Regions from separate parts of the Acidovorax sp. LjRoot74 genome, predicted to be linked through region 2. Evidence: riboswitches for the same ligand, from Rfam matches in the RefSeq annotation. Region 2 holds a riboswitch; the other holds the start of a gene.
What was found. Region 2 has a riboswitch for S-adenosylhomocysteine ahead of metH (methionine synthase). Riboswitches for the same ligand answer to the same signal wherever they lie in the genome.
Positions count from the first base shown of each region.

Region 1: it holds a riboswitch for S-adenosylhomocysteine, as region 2 does, so the genes downstream of both, ahcY (adenosylhomocysteinase) here and metH (methionine synthase) in region 2, are expected to answer to the same signal.

Region 1 is NZ_CAXUTI020000001.1:4,862,833-4,870,362, reverse strand. Features, by position in the region: gene ACSQ3O_RS23125 (ATP-binding cassette domain-containing protein) at 1-562, shown strand, start outside; gene ACSQ3O_RS23120 (RbsD/FucU family protein) at 572-1,024, shown strand; gene ACSQ3O_RS23115 (ROK family transcriptional regulator) at 1,038-2,279, shown strand; gene ACSQ3O_RS23110 (HAD-IIB family hydrolase) at 2,413-3,222, opposite strand; gene ACSQ3O_RS23105 (peptide chain release factor 3) at 3,229-4,857, opposite strand; gene ACSQ3O_RS23100 (SDR family oxidoreductase) at 4,981-5,757, opposite strand; S-adenosyl-L-homocysteine riboswitch at 5,936-6,018, shown strand; gene ahcY (adenosylhomocysteinase) at 6,087-7,523, shown strand.
Region 2 is NZ_CAXUTI020000001.1:225,222-232,751, forward strand. Features, by position in the region: gene ACSQ3O_RS01045 (helix-turn-helix domain-containing protein) at 1-212, opposite strand, end outside; gene ACSQ3O_RS01050 (MBL fold metallo-hydrolase) at 324-1,121, shown strand; gene ACSQ3O_RS01055 (LysR family transcriptional regulator) at 1,211-2,152, opposite strand; gene ACSQ3O_RS01060 (PACE efflux transporter) at 2,227-2,682, shown strand; gene ACSQ3O_RS01065 (hypothetical protein) at 2,769-3,530, shown strand; S-adenosyl-L-homocysteine riboswitch at 3,549-3,650, shown strand; gene metH (methionine synthase) at 3,671-6,421, shown strand; gene ACSQ3O_RS01075 (RidA family protein) at 6,497-6,898, opposite strand; gene ACSQ3O_RS01080 (LysR substrate-binding domain-containing protein) at 7,057-7,530, shown strand, end outside.

The DNA of each region.
Region 1 (7,530 bases), 4.6 Mb from region 2:
CATCGACGCGCGCCGTGCGGGCATCGAAACCGTGTACCAAGACCTGGCCGTGGCCCCGGCCATGACCATTGCCGAAAACCTGTTCCTCGGACGCGAGCTGCGCCGCCCAGGCTTCCTGGGCAGCACACTGCGCATGCTCGACAAAAAGAAGATGCTCGAAGAAAGCGTGGCCCGCATGGCCGAGCTGAAAGTCGGCATCCGCTCCATGACACAGGCGGTCGAGACGCTCTCCGGCGGTCAGCGCCAGTGCGTGGCCGTGGCGCGTGCGGCAGCTTTTGCACGCCACGTGGTCATCATGGACGAGCCCACCGCCGCCCTCGGCGTGAAGGAGGGCAACATGGTGCTGGAGCTGATCCGCCGCGTGCGCGACAAGGGTCTGCCCGTCATTCTCATCAGCCACAACATGCCCCATGTGTTCGAGATTGCCGACCGCATCCACATCGCCCGCCTGGGCAAGCGCGCCGCCGTCGTCAACCCCAAGAAGATCAGCATGAGCGACACCGTGGCCGTGATGACCGGTGCCATGGCCGCGTCTGACCTGCCCGCCGAATGCCTTGCCTGAAACGCCCCCATGCTGAAGAACATTGATCCCCTGCTGACCCCCGACCTGCTCAAGGTGCTGGCCGAGATGGGCCATGACGACGCCATCGTGCTGGCCGACGCCAACTTCACCGCCATGAGCCTGGGCGTGGGCAAGCCCGTGCTGCGCCTGCCCGGCATTGGCATGGCGCGCTCTGTGCAGGCCGTGACCAGCGTGCTGCCGCTGGCGCAGGATGTGCCGCACCCCGTGGCCTACATGCAGGTGGGTGGTACCGAGGCGCCCTACCGTTCAGCCCTGCAGCGCGAAACCATGAACGTGCTGGCACGCGAGGGCGTGGCCAGCGAACAGGCCGAGGGCGTGGAGCGTTTTGCGTTCTACGAGCGCGTCAAAAAGGCCTATGCCATCGTCGTCACCGGCGAACTGCAGCCCTGGGGCAACTTCCTGCTGCGCAAGGGCGTCATCGGCGACACTCTGAACGCCTGACTGTTTCATCATCATGCTGGACACCGACGCTTCTCCCTCCGCCGTTGACAACGCCGCCGCCGGCCCCGCGCTGCTGCGCCAGCGTGGATCCAACCACGTGGGGCTGCGCCAGTTCAACGAACGCGTGGTGCTGCAGGCGCTGCGCACCCACGGCAGCCTGGCCAAGGCCGAGATGGCGCGGGTCACGGGCCTCACGGCGCAGACCATCGGCCTCATCACCGCCCGGCTTGACGAAGACCAGTTGCTGCGCCGCGAAGCGCCTGTGCGCGGCCGTGTGGGCCAGCCCTCGGTGCCGATTGGCCTGAACCCCGACGGCGCCTTTGCCATCGGCATCAAGATCGGTCGCCGCAGCGCCGACTGGCTTCTGGTGGACTTCACCGGCCATGTGCGCGAGCGCATCGTGCTCGACTACGCCTTCCCCGACATCGACGTGCTGCTACCCGCTATCCGCACGCACCTCAACCAGTTGCTCGACGGCCTGGGCCCGCTGCGCTCGCGGGTGGTGGGGGTGGGCGTGGCAGCGCCGTTCCAGTTGGGCGGCTGGCACCGCATGCTGGGGCTGACCGAGGCGCAGTCCGAAGCCTGGAACAACATCGACCTGGCCGAGCAGGTGCAGCAGATGACCGAACTGCCCGTGAGCTTTGCCAAAGATACCTCGGCCGCCTGCGTGGCCGAGCTGCTGCAGGGGCGCGGGCGTGACATCCCTAGCTTTTTGTACCTGTTCATGGACACCTTTGTCGGCGGCGGGCTGGTCATCAACTCGCACCTGCACCGGGGCCTGCACGGAAACGCAGGCGCCGTGGCCTCGCTGCCGCTGTCACCCGCCCAGCCGGGCCAGGCGCCCGCGCAGCTCATCAGCCAGGCCTCGCTGTGGGAGCTGGAGCAGCGCTTTCGCGAGCACGGCCTCGACCCCATGGCCGCCTACGACAAGCGCGTGCTGCAGGCCCCGTGGCTGGAACACAGCCGGGGCTGGATTGCGCGCGCTGCGGCCGGCCTGGCGCATTGCATCGTCTCGGCCACGGCGTTTTTGGATCTGGATGCCGTGGTGGTCGATGGCGCTGCGGCCCCCGAGCTGCTGCAGGCCTTGTGCGAGGGCGCGCGCCACGCGCTGGCCGACTACAACTGGGAAGGCCTGCACCAGCCGCCCCGGCTGGAGCTGGGCACCATGGGCTCCGACGCGCGGGCGCTGGGCGGGGCGCTGCTGCCGCTACATGCATGTTTTGCGCCGGACACCGATATCTTCCTCAAGGCGTAGCTGCGGCTGTCTCACGATACGGTTGCGTTATTTGCTATTAAATATGTAGCTAATAACGTATGCCTATTGCGCGCAGGGCGCTGTTTTGAATGGGACTTTCCCATGAGTGGGCGGCCCAGCGGCGCCCGCCGCGCTACCGGCCCGCCAGAATAGCCCGCGCCACTTCCGCAAACCCCGCGCCCCGCTCGCCCTGGGTCACATACCGCGGCAGGTGCGTGAGCTGCGGCACAAACCGCGCGATGTTGGCCACGCCCACGCTGTGGGTGAAGTGCTGGAACATCGCCTGGTCGTTGCCCGAGTCGCCCACAAACACCCAGTGGTCCAGCTCCTGCGTTATGTCGCGACCCAGAAGCTCGCGCACGATCCAGTTGGCGCCCTGCCATTTGTTGAAGTCGCCGAAGCAGCCGTGGATGTGGATGCTGCTCACCGTGGTCTGCATACCTTCGCGCTGCAGCAGGGCCAGCACCTGCTGCACGGTGTCGGGCGTGTGCCGGTCGAACTCGGCGTAGTCAAAAGCCAGGTCCGTCTCACGCCCGGCGCTATCACGGCTCAGAGCCACGCCGGGCACTTCGACTGCCACCTTGGCCGCGATCTCGCGCATGCGCGCCTGGTTGGCACTGCGCGTGGCGGCGTCTTGCTGGTAGCGCTTGACCAGCGTGGGTTGAGCGCCGGAGCCCCGGGTAAATGCCACGGCCCCGTTCTCGGCCACCATGGCATCCACAGGCCAGCCCGCACCGGCAGGCCCAGCCATGAACGGCTCGCACCAGCCAATCGGCCGCCCGGTGATGGGGATGACCATCAGGCCTGCAGCTTTCAGGTCGGCCAGCGCCTGCAGCGCGTCGGGCGTGATGGCGCCCTCGGTGGTCAGGGTGTCGTCGATGTCGGTGAACACGCCCACGATGTCGCGGCGGGCCGCTGTCGGCCAGAGGTCCAGAGGCTGCATGCGGGCTCAACCGGCCTTCTGCAACGCCAACCCCGCATGCTCCCGCAGCGGATGGAAGTGGATCTTGGGAAACCGCTCCTGCGCCAGCCGCACGTCGTACGGCGAGGTGCACAGGTACGCCAGCGTGTCCGCCGCGTCGTGCGCCAGTCGCAGTGGGTAGGCATCGGTAAAGGCGCGCAGGTCGGCCGCGTTGTCGGCAGTGATCCAGCGCGCGCCCGTGTACTGGCAGCCTTCCAGGCGCACGTCGGCGTCGTACTCGGCCTTCAGGCGGTGCTGCACCACTTCAAACTGCAACTGGCCGACGGCGCCCAGCAGCATGTTGCCGCCGGCGTCGGGTTTGAAGACCTGGATGGCGCCTTCCTCGCCCAGCTGGGCCAGGCCCTGCTGCAATTGTTTGGTGCGCAGCGGGTTCTTGAGCACCACGGTCATGAACATTTCAGGTGCGAAGAACGGCAGGCCTGTGAACTGCAGGCTGGCACCGTCGGTAATCGTGTCGCCCAGCTGCACGCCGCCGTGCGTGGTGAAGCCGATGATGTCGCCCGCGTAGGCTTCTTCCACGGCCTCGCGGCGCTGGGACATGAAGGTCACCACGGAGGTGGGGCGCAGCTCTTTGGCGGTGCGCTGCACCTTGAGCTTCATGCCCGGCATGTACTTGCCAGACGCCACGCGCACGAAAGCGATGCGATCGCGGTGGTTGGCGTCCATGTTGGCCTGCACCTTGAACACCACGCCAGAGAAACCTTCGTCCTCGGGCTGGATGGTCTTCACGACGGGCTGTTTGTTGACTTCGAGCGTGCTCACGCGCGGGCCGGGGGGCGGGGCCATGTCCACCAGGGCATCCAGCACTTCCATCACCCCGAAGTTGTTCACGCCGGAGCCGAAGAACACGGGGGTCAGCTTGCCGGCCAGGAAGGCCTCATGGTTCCACTCGGGCGATGCGCCGGTGGCCAGCTCCATGCTGTCCATGGCGGCGTCGAACTCTGCGCCGAAGCGAGCGCGCAGTGTGTCCACGTCGGTGAGCGGGATGGATTCAAAGTCCTGCGGGCGGCGTTCGCTGCCGGACTCGAACACCGTCATCGTCTTGGTGCGCAGGTTGATGATGCCGCCGAAGGCCTTGCCCTGGCCCACGGGCCAGGTCATGGGGCAGCAGGGCATGCCCAGCTCGCGCTCGACCTCGTCCATGATGTCCAGCGGGTCGCGCACTTCCCGGTCCATCTTGTTGACGAAGGTGATGATGGGCGTGTCGCGCTGGCGGCAGACCTCGATCAGGCGGCGGGTCTGTGCTTCCACACCGTTGGCGGCGTCGATCACCATCAGGGCCGAGTCCACGGCGGTGAGCACGCGGTAGGTGTCTTCCGAGAAGTCCTTGTGGCCGGGCGTGTCGAGCAGGTTGATCACATGCTCGCGGTACAGCATCTGCATCACCGACGATGCCACCGAGATGCCGCGCTGCTTTTCGATTTCCATCCAGTCGGACGTGGCGTGGCGGCTGGCCTTGCGGCCCTTCACGGCACCGGCGATCTGGATCGCGCCCGAGAACAGCAGCAGCTTTTCCGTCAGCGTCGTTTTACCGGCGTCGGGGTGGGAAATGATGGCGAAGGTGCGGCGGCGCCGGGTTTCGGGGGCGTAGGACACGGGGGGATTCCAAGAGGGCTAGGGCCCGCTGCGGCAAGTGCTGCGGCAGTGGGCGCGACAGGCGCGGAGCGCCGAATCGCGGGATTTTACCGGGCGGGCGCTCTGGAATCTTCGCAGCAGGTATCAGCCTGTAGGGGCCTGCGTGTGGCGGGCGTACATCTTCTGCATGCCGCCGATCCAGCGTTCGTAGTCCTGCCCCTTGTTGCGGAAGTATTGCGCCACCTCGGGGTGGGGCAGCACCAGGAAGCGGCCGTCCAACATGGCCGCCAGCACATCGCCTGCCACCTGCTCGGGCGGCAGGATACCGTCGTGCGAGGCCGATCCGCCGTCCCCCGTGACCATGGCGGTCTGCACCGACTGCGGGCACAGGCAGGCCACGCCCACGCCCTTGCGGCCGTAGGCGATGCGCAGCCACTCGGCAAAGGCCACGGCGGCGTGTTTGGTGACCGCGTAGGGGGCGGATTCGACAATGGTCAGCAGCCCGGCGGCCGAGGCGGTGACGAGGAAGAAGCCTTCGCCGCGCTCCACCATCTCGGGCACCACGGCGCGCGCGGCCCACACATGGGCCATGCCGTGGATGTTCCACATGGCGTCCCACAGCGGGTCTTCGAGTTCGATGCCCCCCGGGCGGCCAAGGATGCCCGCGTTGGAGATGTAGGCGTCCACGCGGCCAAAGCGTTCGCGTGTGGTGGCCACCAGGGCCTGGATGTCAGCCTCTTTCGACACATCGCAGCGCACGGCCAGACCGCCGAATTCTGCCGCCACGGCCTGGGCGGGCTCCAGGTGCAGGTCGGCCACGACCACGGCGCGTGCGCCGTCCTGCGCAAACCGCCGCGCGATGCTGCGGCCGATGCCGCTGGCGCCGCCGGTGACGATGACGACCTTGTCCTTGGGGTCCATGCTGTGCTCCTCGATGGGTCTTTTGAAAGAGCGCCAGTGTCGGGGGCTCTGCCGGCCCCGGCAGCCGCGCAGGTGACATGGGGCTGGCAAGTCCGCAGGCGTGGGCGGGCAGGCGCCGGGCGGCCCCACCCGCAGACCGGGGATGTTTCCCCGCCGGGCACTTGCTTTTATAATCCGCCGATCCGAGGAGCGTTGCAGCGTCCCCAGCACAGGCGGGGCGTGAGGCTCGGAACCATCTACCCGCAACGACGCTCATCCACTTCTCGTGTGGTGAGCCTTGTCACTCCCCCGACCAGTGGTTTTTCAAACATGCTTTGGAGCACACCACCATGAACGCACGCGTCAACGCCCCGGTCAACACCGACTGCATCATTGCCGACATCGGCCTGGCCGATTGGGGCCGCAAAGAAATCCGCATCGCCGAAACCGAGATGCCCGGCCTGATGGCCATTCGCGAAGAGTTCGCCGCCAAGCAGTCGCTCAAGGGCGCCCGCATCACCGGCAGCCTGCACATGACGATCCAGACCGCCGTGCTGATCGAGACGCTGCAGGCCCTGGGCGCCGATGTGCGCTGGGCCTCGTGCAACATCTTCTCCACGCAGGACCATGCTGCCGCCGCCATTGCCGCCACGGGCACGCCCGTGTTCGCCATTAAGGGCGAGACCCTGGCCGAGTACTGGGACTACACCCACCGCATTTTTGACTTTGGCCCCAAGGGCACTGCAGGCGAAGGCCCCAACCTGATCCTGGACGACGGCGGCGATGCCACGCTGCTGATGCACCTGGGCAAGAAGGCCGAGAAGGACGCCTCCGTGCTGGCCAACCCGGGTAGCGAAGAAGAGCGCATCCTGTTCGCCGCCATCAAGGCCAAGCTGGCCGAAGACAGCAACTGGTACAGCCGCAAGAGCGCAGACATCATCGGCGTGACCGAAGAGACCACCACCGGTGTGCACCGCCTGAAGGAAATGTCGGCCAAGGGCACGCTGATGTTCCGCGCGATCAACGTGAACGACTCGGTGACCAAGAGCAAGTTCGACAACCTGTATGGCTGCCGCGAATCGCTGGTGGACGGCATCAAGCGCGCCACCGACGTGATGATCGCGGGCAAGGTGGCCGTGGTGGCGGGCTACGGCGACGTGGGCAAGGGCAGCGCCCAGGCTCTGCGCGCCCTGAGCGCCCAGGTGTGGGTGACCGAGATCGACCCCATCAACGCCCTGCAGGCCGCGATGGAAGGCTTCAAGGTCGTGACCATGGAATGGGCGGCCGACAAGGCCGACATCTTCGTGACCACCACCGGCAACCGCGACGTGATCACCTATGAACACATGGCCGCGATGAAGGACCAGGCCATCGTCTGCAACATCGGCCACTTCGACAACGAGATCCAGGTTGCCAAGCTCGAAGAAAACTGCCAGTGGGATGAGATCAAGCCCCAGGTGGACCATGTGATCTTCCCCGACGGCAAGCGCATCATCCTGCTGGCCAAGGGCCGCCTGGTGAACCTGGGCTGCGGCACGGGTCACCCCAGCTTCGTGATGTCCAACTCGTTCGCCAACCAGACCATTGCCCAGATCGAGCTGTTCACTCACAGCGACTACTACGAAAACGGCAAGGTCTATGTGCTGCCCAAGCACCTCGACGAAAAGGTGGCGCGCCTGCATCTGAAGAAGGTGGGCGCCATGCTGACCGAGCTGAGCGACGACCAGGCCGCCTACATCGGCGTGCCCAAGCAAGGCCCGTACAAGCCCGATACCTACCGCTATTGATGCGCTG
Region 2 (7,530 bases):
TGCGCCAGCGCCACGCCGGGCTTGAGGGCCGGGCCCTGCCAGGTGGGCACGGGCTGCAGGTCCACCCCCGCCCAGCAGGTGGTGACCACGGCGCGCTGCGCGCGCAGGTTGGCGGCCCGCGCCAGGTCGGCCGTGGCAAACAGGCCGGCGGGCATGCAGCCGGGGTACAGCAGCAGGGCCAGACGCAGGGGAGGCAAGGATGGCGGGGGCATGGTGACGGTGAGGTGGCAGAAATTGGAAAGAAGTTGTCTAGGCTGGCCATTCTCGCCGCGCCTGCAAATCCCAACAATCCATGGCATCCCCACTGGCTTTGGAGCCCCGCCATGCAGATCACCCAATTGCGCAATGCCACCGTGTTGCTGGAATTCATCTCCCCCGAAGGCCGCCCCGTGGGCCTGCTGGTGGACCCCATGCTGGCGCCCCGGGGCAGCCTGCCTGCGCTGCGCTACCTGGGCGCGGGGCGCCAGCGCAACCCCATCGTGGAGCTGCCCGAGGGCACAGATGCACTGCTGCAGCGCGTGACCCACGCCCTCATCACGCACTGCCAGCGTGGCCACTTCGACCACCTGGACCGGCCGGGCAAGCGCTTTCTGCGCGAGCGGCAGATCCCCGTGCTGTGCATGCCGCGCGATGCGGGTTACCTCGCGCAGCGGGGCCTGCAGGTGCTGCCTCTGGCGGGCACGGGGCGCCAGCCGCTGGTGCTGGGCGGCCACATCACGCCCATCCCCTGCGTGCATGGCCAGGGCTGGGTGGGCCGCCTCATGGAACACGGCCATGGCTACCTGCTGGAGCTGCCAGGCGAGCCCAGCGTCTACCTGGCGGGCGACACCGTGCTCACGCCCACGGTGCGCGACTGCCTCGCGCGCCTGCAGCCCGATGTGGCCGTGCTGCCCGCCGGTGGCGCGCGTTTTGACCTGGGGGCAGAAATCCTCATGGACGCGGCCGACATGGCCGAGGCCGCGCAGCACACCCGGGGCGCCATCGTGGTCAACCACCTGGAGGCGCTGGACCACTGCCCCACCACCCGCACCGCCGTGCGCCAGCGGGCGGAGGATGGTGGCTGGGCCGACCGCCTGTGGGTACCCGAGGACGGCGAGCGCCGCGAATACGCGGCTGTGTAAGCGTAGTTTGCTATGTAAACAATAGCTATAAAGGTATGGTGGACGCGTGGAGAAGCCGCTTCTGACCCATATCTTTCGCCTTCAGCGCGTCACCGCGCCGCCCCTTCCAGCGTGGCGCTGTCCCGCATCAGCGCCACAAACCGCGCCGCGCCCAGGCCCAGGGGCCGCTCCTTGGACCACACCACATCCACCCACAGCGCCGTGCCGTTGCTGAGGTTTTCAAACGGCATCTCCACCAGCGTGCCCGCCGCAATGCGCGGCTGCACCAGTGCACGCGGCTGCCAACCCCAGCCCAGCCCGGCCTCGATCAGGCCCAGCGCCGCCAGGTGGTTGTCGGTGCGCCAGTGGTGGCGGGCGAACACAAAACGCGGGTCGGTCTGCCCCAGGTCGCGGCTGGCCACCACGATCTGGCGCGTGGTGGTGAGGTGCTCCTCTCGCAGCATGGCGCCCTCGGGGGGTTCGCCGCGCGCCTGGGCGGCGGCGCGGGCCCCGGCCAGTACGGGGTGCCCTGGCGCGATCACGGCCACCAGGGTTTCGGTGCCCACCTCCTGAAACCCCTCGCGCCCGTCGATGCTGGGCCGTTCAAACACCAGCGCCAGTTGCGCGCGGCCGCTGTGCAGCAGCGCCAGTGCGTCCACCTGCGGCGCGGCCAGCACCTCAACCTGCAGCAGCGGGTACTCGTGCGCCAGCGCCGCCAGCGGGCCGCGCCAGCGCGCGGCCAGCAGCTCGGGGGCAATGGCCAGGGTCAGGCGCTCCTCCAGCCCCTGGGTGAGCGCCAGCGCCTGGGCGTTGAGCTGCTGCAGCTGCTGGGCCAGCAGCCGCGCCTGGGGTTCCAGCGCGCGGGCGGCGGCGGTGGGGCGGGGCTCGCGGCCGCTGCGGTCAAACAGCTGGATGTCCAGCTCGGCCTCCAGATGCGCCATCGTCATGCTCACGGCCGAGGGCACGCGCGACAGCGCCCGCGCGGCGGCCGAAAACGAGCCCTGGTCGAGCACGGTCAGAAACACCTGCACGCTGTCGGAGTTGAAGGCCATGGCGGTTTGATCTATCAATAAAACTGAAATAAGCTGACTTTATGTGTCAGTGTGGCGAATATAAAGTACCGGCCATGGACAAGACACCCACTCTTTTTGGCCTGCAAGGCGTCAAGCGCCGCGTGATCTACGTGACCCTGTACGAACTGATCGCCATCGGCGCCGCCACGGTGGGCCTGGCGCTGCTCACGGGCCAGGGCGCGGGGCATTCGAGCGTGGTGGCGGTGGCGGCCTCGGTGATTGCCATCGTCTGGAACATCGTCTTCAACTGGGCCTTCGAGCGCTGGGAGGCGCGCCAGCCGGTGCGCGGGCGCAGCGTGGCGCGGCGTGTGGCGCACGCCATCGGGTTCGAGGGCGGCCTGGTCTTCACGCTGGTGCCGCTGTTTGCCTGGTGGTTCGGTGTGAGCCTGTGGCACGCGTTCGTGATGGACCTGGGGCTCATCGTGTTCTTCCTTTGCTACACCTTCGTCTTCAACTGGGTGTTTGACCACCTGTTCGGCCTGCCTGCATCGGCCATGGCAGCGTCGTAGCAACAGCCAGGGCGCGCTTCTTCAAACAATGTCAACCGCCTGCGGGCGGAGGCAGAAGCGCTCAGCCGCCACCCATAATCGGCCCCATGCGAGGGCCGTTTTTATTGCTGCTGCTGCGGGGATTGCCGGGTCGGTGGGCTGGCGTGGCGGTGTCCTGCTGCGTGTTGGCAGGCTGTGCCAGCAACGCCCCCACGCCGCGTGGCGAGGTGAAAGGCGCGCCCACCCAAGCGGCCGAGCTGGCCCAGTCCGACGCCAACCGCATGGCCACCCTGGCCATGCAGGAGAACCTGGACGGCCTGCTGCGCCTGGCCGACAAGCTCTACCGCCGCAACCCCGCCGAATGGCGCAAGGGCACCGCCACCAGCCGCGAGCAGGCGCTGGAGCAGCTGCGCACCGCCGTGTTGCAGCGCCAGCCTTGGGCCCCGCTGCAGGGCCGCCGCGACATCGCTGCCATGGCGCAGGCCCTGGCGCCCGAGTTCGCGGGCGACCGCGTGGCGGCCTTCATTTACGCCACGGCAGACATGGTCATCACCGCCCATGGCGGCAAGACGGAGTTCTTCTTGCTCGACGGCGTGGACGCCCAGCACCTCTACAACGCCGCGCGCAACGTGGAGACCGCCGTCTGGCTGCTCGCCCAGCGCCGCAATGCCCAAGGCCAGCCCCTGCTGCTGGCCGACGAGATCGGCGCCCAGGGCCGCAACCTGAGCTTTGAGCGCGAGTTCGGCAAGATCATCGCGCGGCTGGACCTGCTGGCTGCCTTCACCACCGAAAAGTACCGCCGCGCCGCCATCAGCTATGTGCAGGGCATTGTGGGTGGCACCTTCCTGCAGTTCCTGCCTGTGCGCTGACCCGGTAAAATCCGGGCCTTGCCCAAGGAGCGTTGCAGCGGCCCCACCGCCATGGTGAGGCCGTCAGGCTTGGGCACTCCACAAGCTATTCAAGCCCCACCGCAACGACGCTCACCTGTTTTTCTGCTGCCCCTGCACAGGTGAGTCCTATGTCCGCGTCTGCCCCGTCCCTGCCCCCCATGAAGCTGTCCGGCCTGGAGCCCGTCTCCATTGGCGAGGGCACGCTGTTCGTCAACATTGGCGAGCGCACCAACGTCACCGGCTCCAAGGCGTTCGCGCGCATGATTTTGAACGGCCAGTACGAAGAAGCCCTGGCCGTGGCGCGCCAGCAGGTGGAAAACGGCGCGCAGGTCATCGACATCAACATGGACGAGGCCATGCTCGACAGCAAGGCGGCCATGGTGCGGTTTCTGCAGCTCATCGCGTCCGAGCCCGACATCGCCCGCGTGCCCATCATGGTGGACAGCTCCAAGTGGGAGGTGATCGAGGCCGGGCTGCGCTGCATCCAGGGCAAGGGCATCGTCAACTCCATCAGCATGAAAGAGGGCGTGGAGAAGTTCAAGCACGAGGCGCGCCTCGTCAAGCGCTACGGCGCTGCCGCCGTGGTGATGGCGTTTGACGAAGTGGGCCAGGCCGACACCTACGCCCGCAAGATCGAGATCTGCGAGCGCGCCTACCGCGTGCTGGTGGATGAGGTGGGCTTCCCGCCCGAAGACATCATCTTCGACCCCAACATCTTCGCCGTGGCCACGGGCATCGAAGAGCACAACAACTACGCGGTCGATTTCATCGAAGCCACGCGCTGGATCAAGCAGAACCTGCCCGGCGCCAAGGTGTCGGGCGGCGTGTCCAACGTGTCGTTCAGCTTCCGTGGCAATGACCCCGTGCGCGAGGCCATCCACACCGTGTTCCTGTACCACGCCATCCAGGCGGGTATGGACATGGGCATCGTCAATGCGGGCATGGTGGGCGTGTACGACGACCTGGAGCCCGTGCTGCGCGAGCGCGTCGAAGACGTGGTGCTCAACCGCCGCCCCGACGCGGGCGAGCGCCTGGTGGAGATTGCCGAAACCGCCAAAAGCGGCGCCAAGGACGAAAGCAAGAAGCTCGAATGGCGCGGCACGCCCGAAGCGCCCAAGACCGTGGGCGAGCGCCTTTCCCACGCGCTGGTACACGGCATCACCGACTTCATCGTCGAAGACACCGAAGAGGCCTACCAGGCCATCGTTGCCAAGGGCGGCCGCCCGCTGCATGTGATCGAAGGCCCGCTCATGGACGGCATGAACGTGGTGGGCGACCTGTTCGGCGCGGGCAAGATGTTCCTGCCCCAGGTGGTGAAAAGCGCGCGTGTGATGAAGTCCGCCGTGGCCCACCTGATCCCCTACATCGAGGAAGAAAAGCGCCAGGACGAGCTGGCCGGCCGCGACGTGCGCAGCAAGGGCAAGATCATCATCGCCACCGTCAAGGGCGACGTGCACGACATCGGCAAGAACATCGTCACTGTTGTGCTCCAGTGCAACAACTTCGAGGTGGTGAACATGGGCGTGATGGTGCCCTGCCACGAAATTTTGGCGCGTGCCAAGGTCGAGGGCGCAGACATCGTGGGCCTGTCGGGCCTGATCACCCCCAGCCTCGAAGAGATGCAGTACGTGGCCGGCGAAATGCAGAAGGACGACCACTTCCGTATCAAGAAGATCCCGCTGCTCATCGGCGGCGCCACCACCAGCCGGGTGCACACCGCCGTGAAGATCGCGCCGCACTACGAAGGCCCCGTGGTCTACGTGCCCGACGCCTCGCGCAGCGTGAGCGTGGCGCAGAGTCTGCTGGGCGATGGCGTGGACAGCTACGTGCAGGAACTCAACGCTGACTACGACAAGGTGCGCACCCAGCACGCCAACAAAAAGCAGACGCCCATGTGGTCGCTGGAGAAAGCCCGCGCCAACCGCACGCCCGTCAACTTCAGCACCTACGTGCCGCCCACGCCACGCCTGCTGGGCCGCCGCGTGTTCAAGAACTTCGACCTGGCCGAGCTGGCCAAGTACATCGACTGGGGCCCGTTCTTCCAGACCTGGGACCTGGCAGGCCCGTACCCCGCCATCCTCACCGACGAGGTGGTGGGCGTGGAGGCCACGCGCGTGTTTGCCGACGGCCAGGCGATGCTGAAAAAGCTCACCGAAGGCCGCTGGCTCAGCGCCAGTGGTGTGCTGGCGCTCTACCCCGCCAACAGCGTGGGCGACGACATCGAGTTCTACACCGATGAAACCCGCACCCAGGTTGCCATGACCTGGTACGGCATGCGCCAGCAGACCGAAAAGCAGATGATCGACGGCGTGATGCGCCCCAGCCGCTGCCTGGCCGATTTTGTCGCGCCCAAGGACAGCGGCATTGCCGACTACGCAGGTCTGTTCGCCGTGACCGCAGGCCTGGGCGTGGAGAAGAAGGAGCAGGCCTTTGTGGATGCGCTGGACGACTACTCCGCCATCATGCTCAAGAGCCTGGCCGACCGCCTGGCCGAAGCCTTCGCCGAATGCCTGCACCAGCGCGTGCGCACCGACCTGTGGGGCTATGCGGCGGGCGAGCAGCTGAGCAACGACGAGATGATTGCCGAGAAGTACGCAGGCATCCGCCCCGCGCCCGGCTACCCCGCCTGCCCGGACCACAGCGCTAAGACCGACCTCTTCAGCCTGCTGCAGTGCGAAGAGATCGGCATGGGCCTGACCGAGAGCCTGGCCATGACCCCCGCCGCCAGCGTGAGCGGCTTCTACATTGGCCACCCCGACGCGGTGTACTTCAACGTCGGCAAGATCGGCGAAGACCAGCTGCACGACATGGCCGAGCGCCGGGGCATGGATGAGAAGGTGCTGGAGCGGCTGCTGGCGCCGAACCTGTAGCGCTATTGATTGGATAGCTGCCAGCGCTTGGTGGATGGGCGGTGGCGGCCTATTTAATTCAAATTTTCTGGGCCGTCAGCCCTGGCTGTCCGGCAGCTTCGCAATCACCTTGATCTCGAACTGAAAGCCGTACAGCCAGGTCACGCCGATGCCCGTCAGCGTGGGGTAGGGCGCCTCGCCCCAGAACTCGGGCACGACGCCCCAGACGGTCTCGAAGTTCGCCTCGGGGTTGACCACAAACATCGTCACGTCCACCACATCGTCAAACGTGCAGCCTGCTGCCTGCAGCACGGCATTGAGGTTGCTGAACGCCAGGCGCACCTGAGCGGCCAGGTCGGGCTCGGGCGAGCCGTCCTCGCGGCTGCCCACCTGGCCCGAGACAAACAGGAAACCGTTGGCACGCACGGCGGGCGAATAGCGGTTGCGTTCGTACAGCGCCTGGCGGCCTGCGGGGAAGACAACATCACGGTGGGGCATGGGATTCCTTTCGTTCTGCAGGGCAGATGATTGCGATGAAGGCACTGTAGAAGCGCGCGTTGTTCTGATAAACAGGCTAATCTGCGCACCACTGTTCCTGATCACCAAACAATGGTGGGCGTGTTGGTGCTTCAACATGCCTCAACGACCTACATGCCATGGACCGTTTTGACGCCCTGCAGGCTTTTGCCCGCGTTGTGGAATCCGGCAGCTTCACCAAGGCCGCCCTCACCCTGCACCTGAGCCGCACCACCGTCACGCAGCTGGTGCAGCAGCTCGAAGCCCGTTTGCGCGTGAAGCTCCTGCACCGCACCACCCGGCGCGTGCAGGTCACCCCCGATGGCGCCGCCTACTACGAGCGCGTCGTGCGCCTGCTGGCCGACCTGGACGACGCAGACACCAGTGTCTCCACCGCCGCCGCTGCGCTCCGGGGCCGCCTGCGGGTGGATGTGCCCAGCCCCCTGGCGCGCCTGGTCCTCATCCCGGCGCTGCCCGCGTTCCACGCGCAGTACCCCGATATCCTCTTGCACATGGGCGTGAGCGACCGCCCCGTGGACATGGTGGGTGACAACGTGGACTGCGTGGTGCGCGGCGGCGCAATCACCAACCCCGCGCTGGTCGCACGCCATGTG